DNA from 3 places in the Paraburkholderia caballeronis genome. Region 2 is predicted to be linked to each of the others. Evidence: predicted binding sites of a transcription regulator. Region 2 holds the regulator's gene; each other region holds the start of a gene.
What was found. The regulator LexA, encoded in region 2, represses DNA repair genes until DNA is damaged. The targets are predictions, from matches to a motif close to ACTGTATNNNNATACAGT.

Region 1 (3,273 bases), 1.0 Mb from region 2:
CCTTCACGAGGCGCTCGACAGCCGGCGACAGTTGCGCGCCAACGCCTTGCCAATAGGTGACGCGATCCTGCGCGATGCGCAGCGTTTCACCCTTGGTGGCGACCGGGTTGTAGAAGCCGACGCGTTCGATGAAACGGCCGTCGCGACGGTTACGCGAATCGGTTGCGACGATGTTGTAGAACGGGCGCTTCTTCGAGCCGCCGCGTGCCAGACGGATGATGACCATACTAGAATCCTTGAAAACCGGGGTTCGGAAACACTGAAACGTGCGATTATAGCCCGAAACCAAAGCCATAACAAACACTTAACGGGAAAACTACAGTACCGGGCGATCGCGGTTCCCGGGCCGCCTTTCAGGACGGCGCTCGGCGCGTGCTGCGCGGAATGGCCGGGCGCGCCTCGCTCGGCGCAGGTCGCGGCAAAGAACTTCCTCGCGGCGACCACCATCGCCAGCAGCTAGAACAGATCCATCTGCGGATTCTGCGGCGGCGCCTTCGCCGGCTTGCCCCGGCTGAACTGCGACATGTCCAGGATGCCGTGACGCCGCTCGTTCAGCCCGAGCCGCCGCACCGCGTTGTGGAAACGCTGCTTCAGCAGGTCGGCCCACAGGCCGGTTCCCTTCATCCGCTGCGCGAACGACGAATCGTAGTCCTTGCCGCCGCGCATGTCGCGCACGCGGCTCATCACCCGCTCTGCGCGATCCGGGAAATGCGCGGTCAGCCAGTCGCGGAACAGCGGCGCGACCTCCCACGGCAGCCGCAACACGATATAACTCGCGCTCGTCGCGCCAGCCTGCGCGCACGCTTCCAGCACCCGCTCGATGTCCGGTTCGGTGACGAACGGAATCACCGGCGCGATGCTGACGCCGACCGGCACGCCCGCGTCGGCCAGCGTGCGGATCGTCCGGAGCCGGCGCGACGGCGTCGCCGCGCGCGGCTCCAGCGTGCGCGCGATGTCCGCGTCGAGCGTCGTGATCGTGATCGCCGCAACGAACTGCTGACGCCCGGCCATCGGCGCCAGCAGGTCCAGTTCGCGCTCGATCAGCGACGACTTCGTGATCGCCGCAAACGGATGGTTGCGCTCGTGCAGCACCTCGATCACGCGCCGCGTGATCCGCAGGTCGCGCTCGGCCGGCTGCCACGCGTCGGTGTTCACGCCGAGCGCAATCGGCTCCGGTTCGTAGGACGGCTTCGACAGTTCGCGCGCGAGCAGTTCCGGCGCGTTGATCTTCGCGTAGATCCGGCTCTCGAAATCGAGCCCCGGAGACAGGCCCAGGTAGCTGTGCGTCGGCCGCGCGAAGCAATAGATGCAGCCGTGCTCGCAGCCGCGGTACGGATTCAGCGACACGCTGAACGGAATGTCCGGCGACTGGTTGCGCGTCAGGATGCTCTTCGCGTGTTCGGTGAACACCTGCGTGCGCAAGGCGGGAGCGTCGTCGTCCTGCTCCCCATGCCGCCAGCCGTCGTCGAACGCCTCGCGCTGATCGACTTCGTAGCGGCCCTGCAAATTGGTCACCGCGCCGCGGCCCTTGCGCGGCGCGGGTGGCGCGACGGGAAACCAGGCATCGGAATCGTGGTCCGGATCGTTCACGGCAAGCGGCTTAAAAAACGTTGAGCCGCGTCACAGCGACGCGGCCTGATACTGTACAAATATACAGTATCAGGCCGCGTTGTCGAGCGCGAAAAACGGCGCCGGAACGCGCGTCCGGCCGATGGCCATCGCGGCGGTCAGGGCGCTCAGTCGCCGACCGCGATGGTCAGCGTCTCCTTGATCTCCTCCATCACCACGTAGCTCTTCGACTGCACCGCGCCCGGCAGTTGCAGCAGGATGTCGCCGAGCAGCTTCCGGTAGTCGGCCATCTCGCCGATGCGCGCCTTGATCAGATAGTCGAAGTCGCCGGACACCAGATGGCATTCGAGCACCTCGGGAATCTTCTGCACCTCGCGGCGGAACTGGTCGAACATGTTGCCGCTCTTGTGATCGAGCGTGATCTCGACGAACACCAGCAGCGCGGCGCCCAGCACCGCCGGGTTCACCCGCGCGTAATAGCCGGTGATCACGCCGTCGCGCTCCATCCGCTTCACCCGCTCGATGCACGGCGTGACCGACAGCCCGACCTGTTCCGCGAGGTCCTTCATCGCCATCCGGCCGTCCTGTTGCAGCAACTTCAGGATGCGGTGATCGAGACGGTCGAGCGAGCGGACCGGTTGCCGTTGTGTTCGCATGATTTTTTGCTGAATTTCGGAGAAAAACAATAACAAAACCTGAACCGACACCAATAGCATAGCGCTAATTACTGGTCCGCCGCGCTATGACGCGGTTTTCGCCTGGACACCATGCGCCCCGGCGACGCAACGCCGGACGACCGTTTAATTTCAGGGAGCAGCTATGCGTATCGTCGTGTTGGGCAGTGGCGTCGTCGGCGTGACCAGCGCCTATTATCTGGCGCGCGCGGGCCACGAAGTCACGGTGGTGGATCGCGAAACCGGACCGGCGCTCGAAACCAGCTTCGCGAACGCGGGCCAGATCTCGCCGGGTTACGCGGCGCCGTGGGCCGCGCCGGGCGTGCCGCTGAAGGCGGTCAAGTGGATGTTCCAGAAGCACGCGCCGCTCGCGATCCGGCTCGACGGCACCACGTTCCAGCTGCAATGGATGTGGCAGATGCTGCGCAACTGCACGACCGAACGCTATGCGGAGAACAAAGGCCGCATGGTCCGGCTCGCCGAATACAGCCGCGACTGCCTGCAGGCGCTGCGCGCGGACACCGGCATCCAGTACGAAGGCCGCACCGGCGGCACGCTGCAGGTGTTCCGCACGCAGCAGCAGTTCGACGGCGCGGCGAAGGACATCGCGGTGCTGAAGGACGCGAACGTGCCGTACGAACTGCTGACCGCGAACGAACTGTCGCGCGCGGAACCGGCGCTCGGCGCGGTGTCGCACAAGCTGACCGGCGGCCTGCGCCTGCCCGGCGACGAAACCGGCGACTGCCAGCTGTTCACGACGCGCCTCGCGGCGCTCGCCGCCGAACTCGGCGTGCAGTTCCGCTACGGCATGTCGATCGACGGCCTCGCGGTCGCCGGCGACCGCGTCGCGGGCGTGCAGTGCGGCGGCGAACTGGTGCGCGCGGACGCGTTCGTCGTCGCGCTCGGCTCGTATTCGACGCAGATGCTGTCCGGCATCGTGAAGATTCCGGTCTATCCGCTGAAGGGTTATTCGATCACCGCGCCGATCGTCGATGCGAACGCCGCGCCGGTGTCGACGGTGCTCGACGAG
Region 2 (3,273 bases):
TTGGCGCGGAGACCCATCTGCTGTCGGTGGTCGACATGCGCTCGACGATCGCGCAGAGCGCGGGGCTTCTGACCGACGTCGCGTGCGGCCGCTTCGAGGAGACCGCTCGCGAGATTCTCCAGGAAGGCGTGGACTGGTTGACCGAGCGGGGCGTGCGCGCGCAGGGGCATTTCGCGTTCGGGCATCCGATCGACGAAATCGCGAATCTCGCGAACGAACTGCACGTCGATCTCGTCGTGGTCGGCCATCGATGCCGGACCGGGCTGTCGCGCTGGTGGATGGGGGCGGGGAACACGCCGCTGCTCGACCGCGTGTCGTGCAGCATTCTCGTGGCGTGCTCGTCGCCGGCCGAACAGAAGCAGCAGGCCGCTGCTGAAGCGGCCTGAGCTTTCGACCTGGCGGATATCTTTGCGCGGCGGCAGGCGGACAATGCCGGCCGCCACGGTCAGTTCGCGTCGTTCAACTCGACGGCCGCGAGCTTCCACGAAAAGAGGCCGTGCCGTTGCAGGATCGCTGCATAACGCGGTTCGTCCGCGCCGTGCCGCCACGTGACGACGAATTCGTTGATGCCACGGTAGCCGGCGGTCGTCTGCGGCCGGGATTCCGGTGCAGTCGCGCTCGCGACGGGAGGCGGCGCGGGTTGAGCCTGTGCCGGTGCGGCCGGCGGCGGCACGTCCTGACCCGGGGCCGCGGGGGTGCCGGGCGTGGCCGGCGGCCGTTCGCCCGGCTCGCCGCGCGGCGGCATCCCGTTCAGCAGCGCGGCGACGCCGTCCGGCGTCGCGTACGCATCGACCAGCGGCCCGATCAGCGCCGCGCCGATCACCGCACCGAACAGTAGCAGCGGATTGCTGCTGTGTTCCGCGCCGATCCGCTTCTGCAGCATCTCACCGACTTCTTCCTTCAGGCTTCCGCGCAGCGCCGGGTAATCGACGTATTGGTTCAAGGTTGCCGCGTCGCGTGCGTCGGCGGCTTGCTTGAGCCGGTTCAGCGCGATGTACGGCGATGCATACGCATAACCGATCATCGCGACGACGAATACGACGATCATCGTGATCGCGACGGGTTTGAGCCAGCGTCTGCTGGAAACGGGGGAAACGGTCATCGGGGCGGGCAGGTGAAGTAATGAACACCTGACGTTGACCGCCGCCACGAGAAAACGATCCCGGCTCGCGACATCCTCACGGTCACCGCGTGAGCGCGGCCGACAACTCCGCCTGTTGCTCGGCGATGCAGCGGTCGATCATCCGGCAGACCGCATCGACGGTGCCGACCATGATCAGCCGCGACGGACCGTGATACACGCGGACCGGCGCCCGCTGCGCGGGCTCCGCGTTCAGTCCGCTATTTAGCGACACGCGGGCGAACGCCGGCTGCGCGGACGGCAGTACGGGCAGCGGGGCGGCTTCGGTTTTAGCATCGATCCTCGGCTCGGCGGCCGGCGCGTCGAACAGCGAGGCGGTGACGGGCAGCGCCTGAGCGGCACGCGCCGCGCACGACGCGATGCCGCGCAGATGACGAAGGCGGCCGAACTGGCGAAACGGCAACAGGCGGGCAAGGCGTTCCATGGTTTTCTCTCCGGACGGCGGTCAGAATTCGGTCGGCCGGATCAGGCCGACCGCGATGCCTTCCAGCGCGAAATCCGCGCTGCCGGCCTCGACAAAAATGTTTTCGTAATCGGGGTTCTCGGCGATCAGCTCGATGCCGTTCGGCCGCCGCTTCAGCCGCTTCACGGTGACGTCGTCGCCGAGCCGCGCGACGATGATCTGGCCGTCCTTCGCCTCGGTGCGCTTCTGCACCGCGAGCAGGTCGCCGTCGAAGATGCCCGCGTCGCGCATCGACAGGCCGCGCACCTGCAGCAGATAGTCGGGCTTGCTCGAAAACAGCGCCGGGTCGCATGCGTAGTGCTGCGAGATGTGCTCCTGCGCGAGGATCGGACTGCCGGCCGCCACCCGCCCGACGAGCGGCAGCGACAACTGCATGATGCTCGCGTGCGGCAGCGTGAACTGATGCGGAAGCTCGTCGCCCTGCGGCATCAGTCGGATGCCGCGCGACGCGCCGGCCGCCAGTTCGATCACGCCCTTGCGTGCCAGTGCGCGCAGGTGCTCTTCCGCTGAGTTCGCCGAGCTGAAACCGAGTTCCGCGGCGATCTCCGCGCGGGTGGGCGGAAAGCCGGTGCGCTCGATCGCGCGCCGGATCAAGTCGAAAACCTGCTGCTGCCGTGCGGTGAGTTTGGTCATGGCGCCACTGTATGGATAGACAGGTGACTGTATTTTTATACAGTATTCGCCACTTTTCAAGCGTTACTTGAAGTTCGCTCATGAGACCGGCGCTACGGCGTCGGTTTGAGGCGTCAACACGGCGTAAAAGACGCGTCAGCGGCGATTCTGTCTGCCCTTACCACTTTTGCGTATTAAAGAATGAGGAACAATTATTTTTAATGATGTAGGCGTGTCGTTAGACTGGCCCCCATCGTTAGCACCAACCCACTCACGAGAACACGGAGAAAGTGGATGAGTCATCGCAATACGGGGCGCGCAGGCTGGCTGAAATCGCTGGCCGCCAAACTGGTAATCGGCTTCGCGCCGCTCGTCGGCCTCGCCGCCGTCGCACCGGCCGCACATGCGGACACGACGCTGCTGAACGTGTCGTATGACCCGACCCGCGAGCTGTACCAGGACATCAACGAAGCCTTCTCGAAGCAGTGGAAGGCGAAAACCGGCGAAAGCCTGACGATCAAGCAGTCGCACGGCGGCTCCGGCGCGCAGGCGCGCTCGGTGCTCGACGGCCTGCAGGCCGACGTCGTGACGCTCGCGCTCGCCTACGACATCGACGCGCTCGCGAACAAGGGCCTCGTCGCGAAGGACTGGCAGAAGCGCCTGCCGGACAACGCGTCGCCGTACACGTCGACGATCGTGTTCCTCGTGCGCAAGGGCAATCCGAAGCACATCAAGGACTGGGACGACCTCGCGAAGCCGGGCGTGTCGATCGTGACGCCGAATCCGAAGACCTCGGGCGGCGCGCGCTGGAACTACCTCGCGGCGTGGGCGTATGCGCTGCACCAGCCGGGCGGCAACGACCAGAAGGCGAAGGAGTTCGTCGCGAAGGTCTACAAGAACGCGGGCGTGCTCGATTCCGGCGCGCGCGGCGCGACCACGAGCTTCGTGCAGCGCGACATCGGCGACGTGCTGATCGCGTGGGAGAACGAGGCGTTCCTGTCGCTGAAGGAATTCGGCCCGGACAAGTTCGAGATCGTCGTGCCGTCGGTGAGCATCC
Region 3 (3,273 bases), 840 kb from region 2:
AGGTCGAGGTCGCCGCGCTTCGCAGTGAATTCGCACAGCGTGCGCACCGCGACCGTGTACGTCATCGCGCGGCTCCGGCGGGTTCGCGATGCGCGTCGGCGGCGTCGTGCACATCCTCCGCATATGGGTCTGCTTCGGACCAGCGCACCTGCAACACGGACACCGGCATCCGATGCGCGACGCAGTACGCGAGCCAGCGCCGCTGGTTGTCCTGCAGCCGGTCGCCGGGGCCTTTCACCTCGACGAATTCGTAGCGGTGTTCGCGCGGCCAGAAACGCACGAGGTCGGGCAGGCCCGAGCGGTTCGTCTTGAGGTCCGCCAGCAGCCGCGCGAACCACAGCCGCAGATGCGCGGCCGGCAGGCAGTCGAGCGCGAGATCGAGCAGAGCGGGCGTCAGCGCGCCCCACGCGACGAACGGCGACTGGGTGCCGGCCTTGTCGCGATGGCGGCGCACGATCGTGTCGCGGTATGCGTCGCTGTCGAGTTCCGCGAGACACGCGTCGAACAGCGCCGCGCGGCGGGCGACGAAGTCGGGCGCATGCAGGTCGGCGGGACCGCGCTGGAACGGATGGAAGAACGCGCCGGGCAGCGGCGCGAACAGCGCGGGCCAGCACAGCAGGCCGAACAGCGCGTTGATCAGCGTGTTCTCGACGTAGAACGCGGGCGAGTCCGCGGACGACAGCCACGCGCGCGCCGCTTCCTCGACGCGGATCGCCGGGTCCGGCGCGGGCAGCACGATTTCGCGGATCACCAGCGATGCTTCGTTCGCTGCGGGAGCGGCGTCCGCACGATCCGGCGCCGCGCCGCCGCCGTGTTTGCCGTGTTTGCCGCGCCTGCCGTGCAGGCGGCCGAGCGTGCGCGTCGCGCGTTGCGCTTCCTCTTCGTTCGCGGGCGACGCCGCGATCTGTTGCGCGAGTTCGAGCGCGTCGTCGCGCCGGCCGAGTTGTTCGAGCACGCGGATGCGCCGGTAGCGCGCGTCGGGGTGCGCGCAGTCCGCATACGCGCGCCACGCGATCGACGGCTCCCGCAGCCGCTCCGCGTGCTGGCCGGTCGCGTAGCGCAGCCTGTCGTGCCGCGCGCGCAGCCACGCGTTGTCGTGCGTTTGTGCGGCGAGGCGGTCCAGCGTGTCGAGCGTGGCGTCGAGCGCGCTCGCGACGTTCGACGGTGCCGCCGGCGCGGCCAGAACGGTTTCCAGCGCGTCGCGGCAGTCGCGCAGCGCGAGATACGCGTCGATGTCGTCGCGCCGGCGAAACGCGCGCGACGCGTCGTCGAACGCGACGCGCTCGTAGCGGAATACGCCGAGATCCGCGAGCACGAATTCGGACCAGTCCTGATGCAGATTGCCGAAGAACATCAGCCGCAGCCGTTCGCACAGCGGCGCGACCGCGAGATGCAGCACCGCGTCGGCGGAATCCGGATACCAGTGTTGCCACGCGCGCGGCGCGAGGTTCGCGGCGCTCAGCGTATCGACGAGTTGCGCGCGCGTGGGGCGCGGGCCGGTTTCGATGCGGAGGTTCGCGGCGAGCGTCTGCAATTCGGCTTTCGTGACGAGCGGCGCGAGCGCGTCGAACGGGAGCGCGGGCGCGTCGTCGAGCCAGCCCGCCGCGACGAGCGGCGCGGCTGCGCTCAGAGGGCAGCCGATTTCGGCGTAGTCGAGGCGGGATACGCGGAAGCACGGCCCCTTGCGCATCAGCATCCGCACGAGCAGCGCCTGCGCGGCGCGGGGCGTGTCCGCGAAACCGTCGGCGAAGCGGCGCTCGGCGTCGTCGAGCAGGTCCGCGCAGCGCGCATCGAGCCACGCGAGCGCCCGCTGGAAGTTCGCAAGGTAATAGAACGGATCGGGCGGCGGAGCGTACACGCGAGGCACTGTATGGATATACAGGCGCGATGATAGCAGGCGGGAAGCGGAGCGGTGGGGCGGGTGAGTTACGAGGAATCGGCGGAACACGCTAACCCGTGGATCGGGATGGGCGTGAAGCCGAAAGGCCCGCTGACCGGCGATGTAGCCTGCGGCGGGCGAGTTTGACGACGCAACCGGGTACGAAGAGCCGGCGGAGCGGGGCGGCCCGCAGCCGGAAAGGGCCGTTGGAGAGCGCTCGAAGCGATAACCCACTGCCCGGCGACCGGCACGGCAGGCCGGAGCGGCGCGGAAAGCGATAGCGCAAGCCTGTGCGATGCCCCCTGCCGCCTGCCATCGGCCGCCGATACCGCCCGGCCCCAAACGACCCGTAGGCTACAATTGCGCGAGCCTGAAAACGGAACCTTCATGATCAAACGGAACGCCAGCATCGTCGGCCTCGCGGCCGCTGCCGCCCTGCTCACGGGCTGCGCCGCGCAGTATCGCAATCCCGCTTCGTGCGTCGCGGAGATGCGCAGCCGGCTCGGGGATACGTCGCTCGGCGAGTTGTCGGTCACGAATCGCGCGGTGTCGTATCGCGGCCAGCGCGTGGTGATCGAAGGGACGCTCAAGCCGGCGGCCGCGTCTGCAACCGCTTCGACCGGCGGGGCCACGGCGGCGAAACCGGCGTCGGCCGCGCCGGGACAGCCGGCAAGCGGCACGGCCGACGCGGGCGCGCCCGCGAGCGGCGCGGTCAGTCATGCGGATGGTTCGTCCGGCGCGACTCGCGCGGCGACTGCCGCCGGCGCCGCAAGCGCGACGGCTTCGACCGGGTCTTCGACTACGCCGCTCGCTACGACCCGCGCGGCCACGCCCACCGCCGCGTCGCAACCCGCGCCGGCTCACCCGAGGACGCCGATCGGCGCGCTCGTCGCGCATTTCTCGCAGCCGCGCAAGACGACGCCGACCGCGGCGGAGTGCACGTTCGACGAGTCCGGCCTGACGTCGTTCCGGTGGATCGCGCCAGCGGATCTCGCGAAAACGACGGCCGCGCGTCCGGCAAGCCGCAACGACTGACCGCCAGGCGCGGTGACGCCCCGCGCGGACGACCGGTCCGCCCGCGCGGGAACGCCAGCGTCAGCAACACCACGCCGAAACAATGCTGCGCGCCTACCCGCGCGGCAGCGCAGGAAAGTGCGGCGAACGACGAAGCTGCCGCACGAACGACGCGAAACAGCCCCGAACCCAGGCCGCCACTCCACCCCGACCCACCGACGCCACGCCAGCTTCTCCTGTCCAAACGGCCAATAACCCCGCAGTTTTTGCACAGCGCGCCGCCGCGCCGGTAAAATGGCTGGTTGATCCACGGAAACTGGCCGTGGGCGTAGCCGAAGCGAAGGATTACCCGAACATGAGTGATTTTCATCAACGTCTTG

Region 1: the regulator LexA is predicted to act here: its motif matches at 1,641-1,658, upstream of BLV92_RS05875 (PA0069 family radical SAM protein).
Region 3: the regulator LexA is predicted to act here: its motif matches at 1,866-1,883, upstream of BLV92_RS06625 (VRR-NUC domain-containing protein).

Annotation. Positions count from the first base shown of each region.
Region 1 is NZ_FNSR01000001.1:1,319,255-1,322,527, reverse strand. It holds gene rpsP (30S ribosomal protein S16) at 1-226, opposite strand, end outside; gene BLV92_RS05875 (PA0069 family radical SAM protein) at 457-1,590, opposite strand; gene BLV92_RS05870 (Lrp/AsnC ligand binding domain-containing protein) at 1,737-2,225, opposite strand; gene BLV92_RS05865 (D-amino acid dehydrogenase) at 2,389-3,273, shown strand, end outside.
Region 2 is NZ_FNSR01000001.1:2,320,299-2,323,571, reverse strand. It holds gene BLV92_RS10405 (universal stress protein) at 1-386, shown strand, start outside; gene BLV92_RS10400 (DUF2939 domain-containing protein) at 446-1,102, opposite strand; gene BLV92_RS10395 (hypothetical protein) at 1,185-1,565, opposite strand; gene lexA (transcriptional repressor LexA) at 1,587-2,237, opposite strand; gene BLV92_RS10385 (sulfate ABC transporter substrate-binding protein) at 2,511-3,273, shown strand, end outside.
Region 3 is NZ_FNSR01000001.1:1,479,450-1,482,722, forward strand. It holds gene BLV92_RS06620 (ATP-dependent DNA helicase) at 1-65, opposite strand, end outside; gene BLV92_RS06625 (VRR-NUC domain-containing protein) at 62-1,858, opposite strand; gene BLV92_RS06630 (hypothetical protein) at 2,267-2,914, shown strand; gene bamC (outer membrane protein assembly factor BamC) at 3,249-3,273, shown strand, end outside.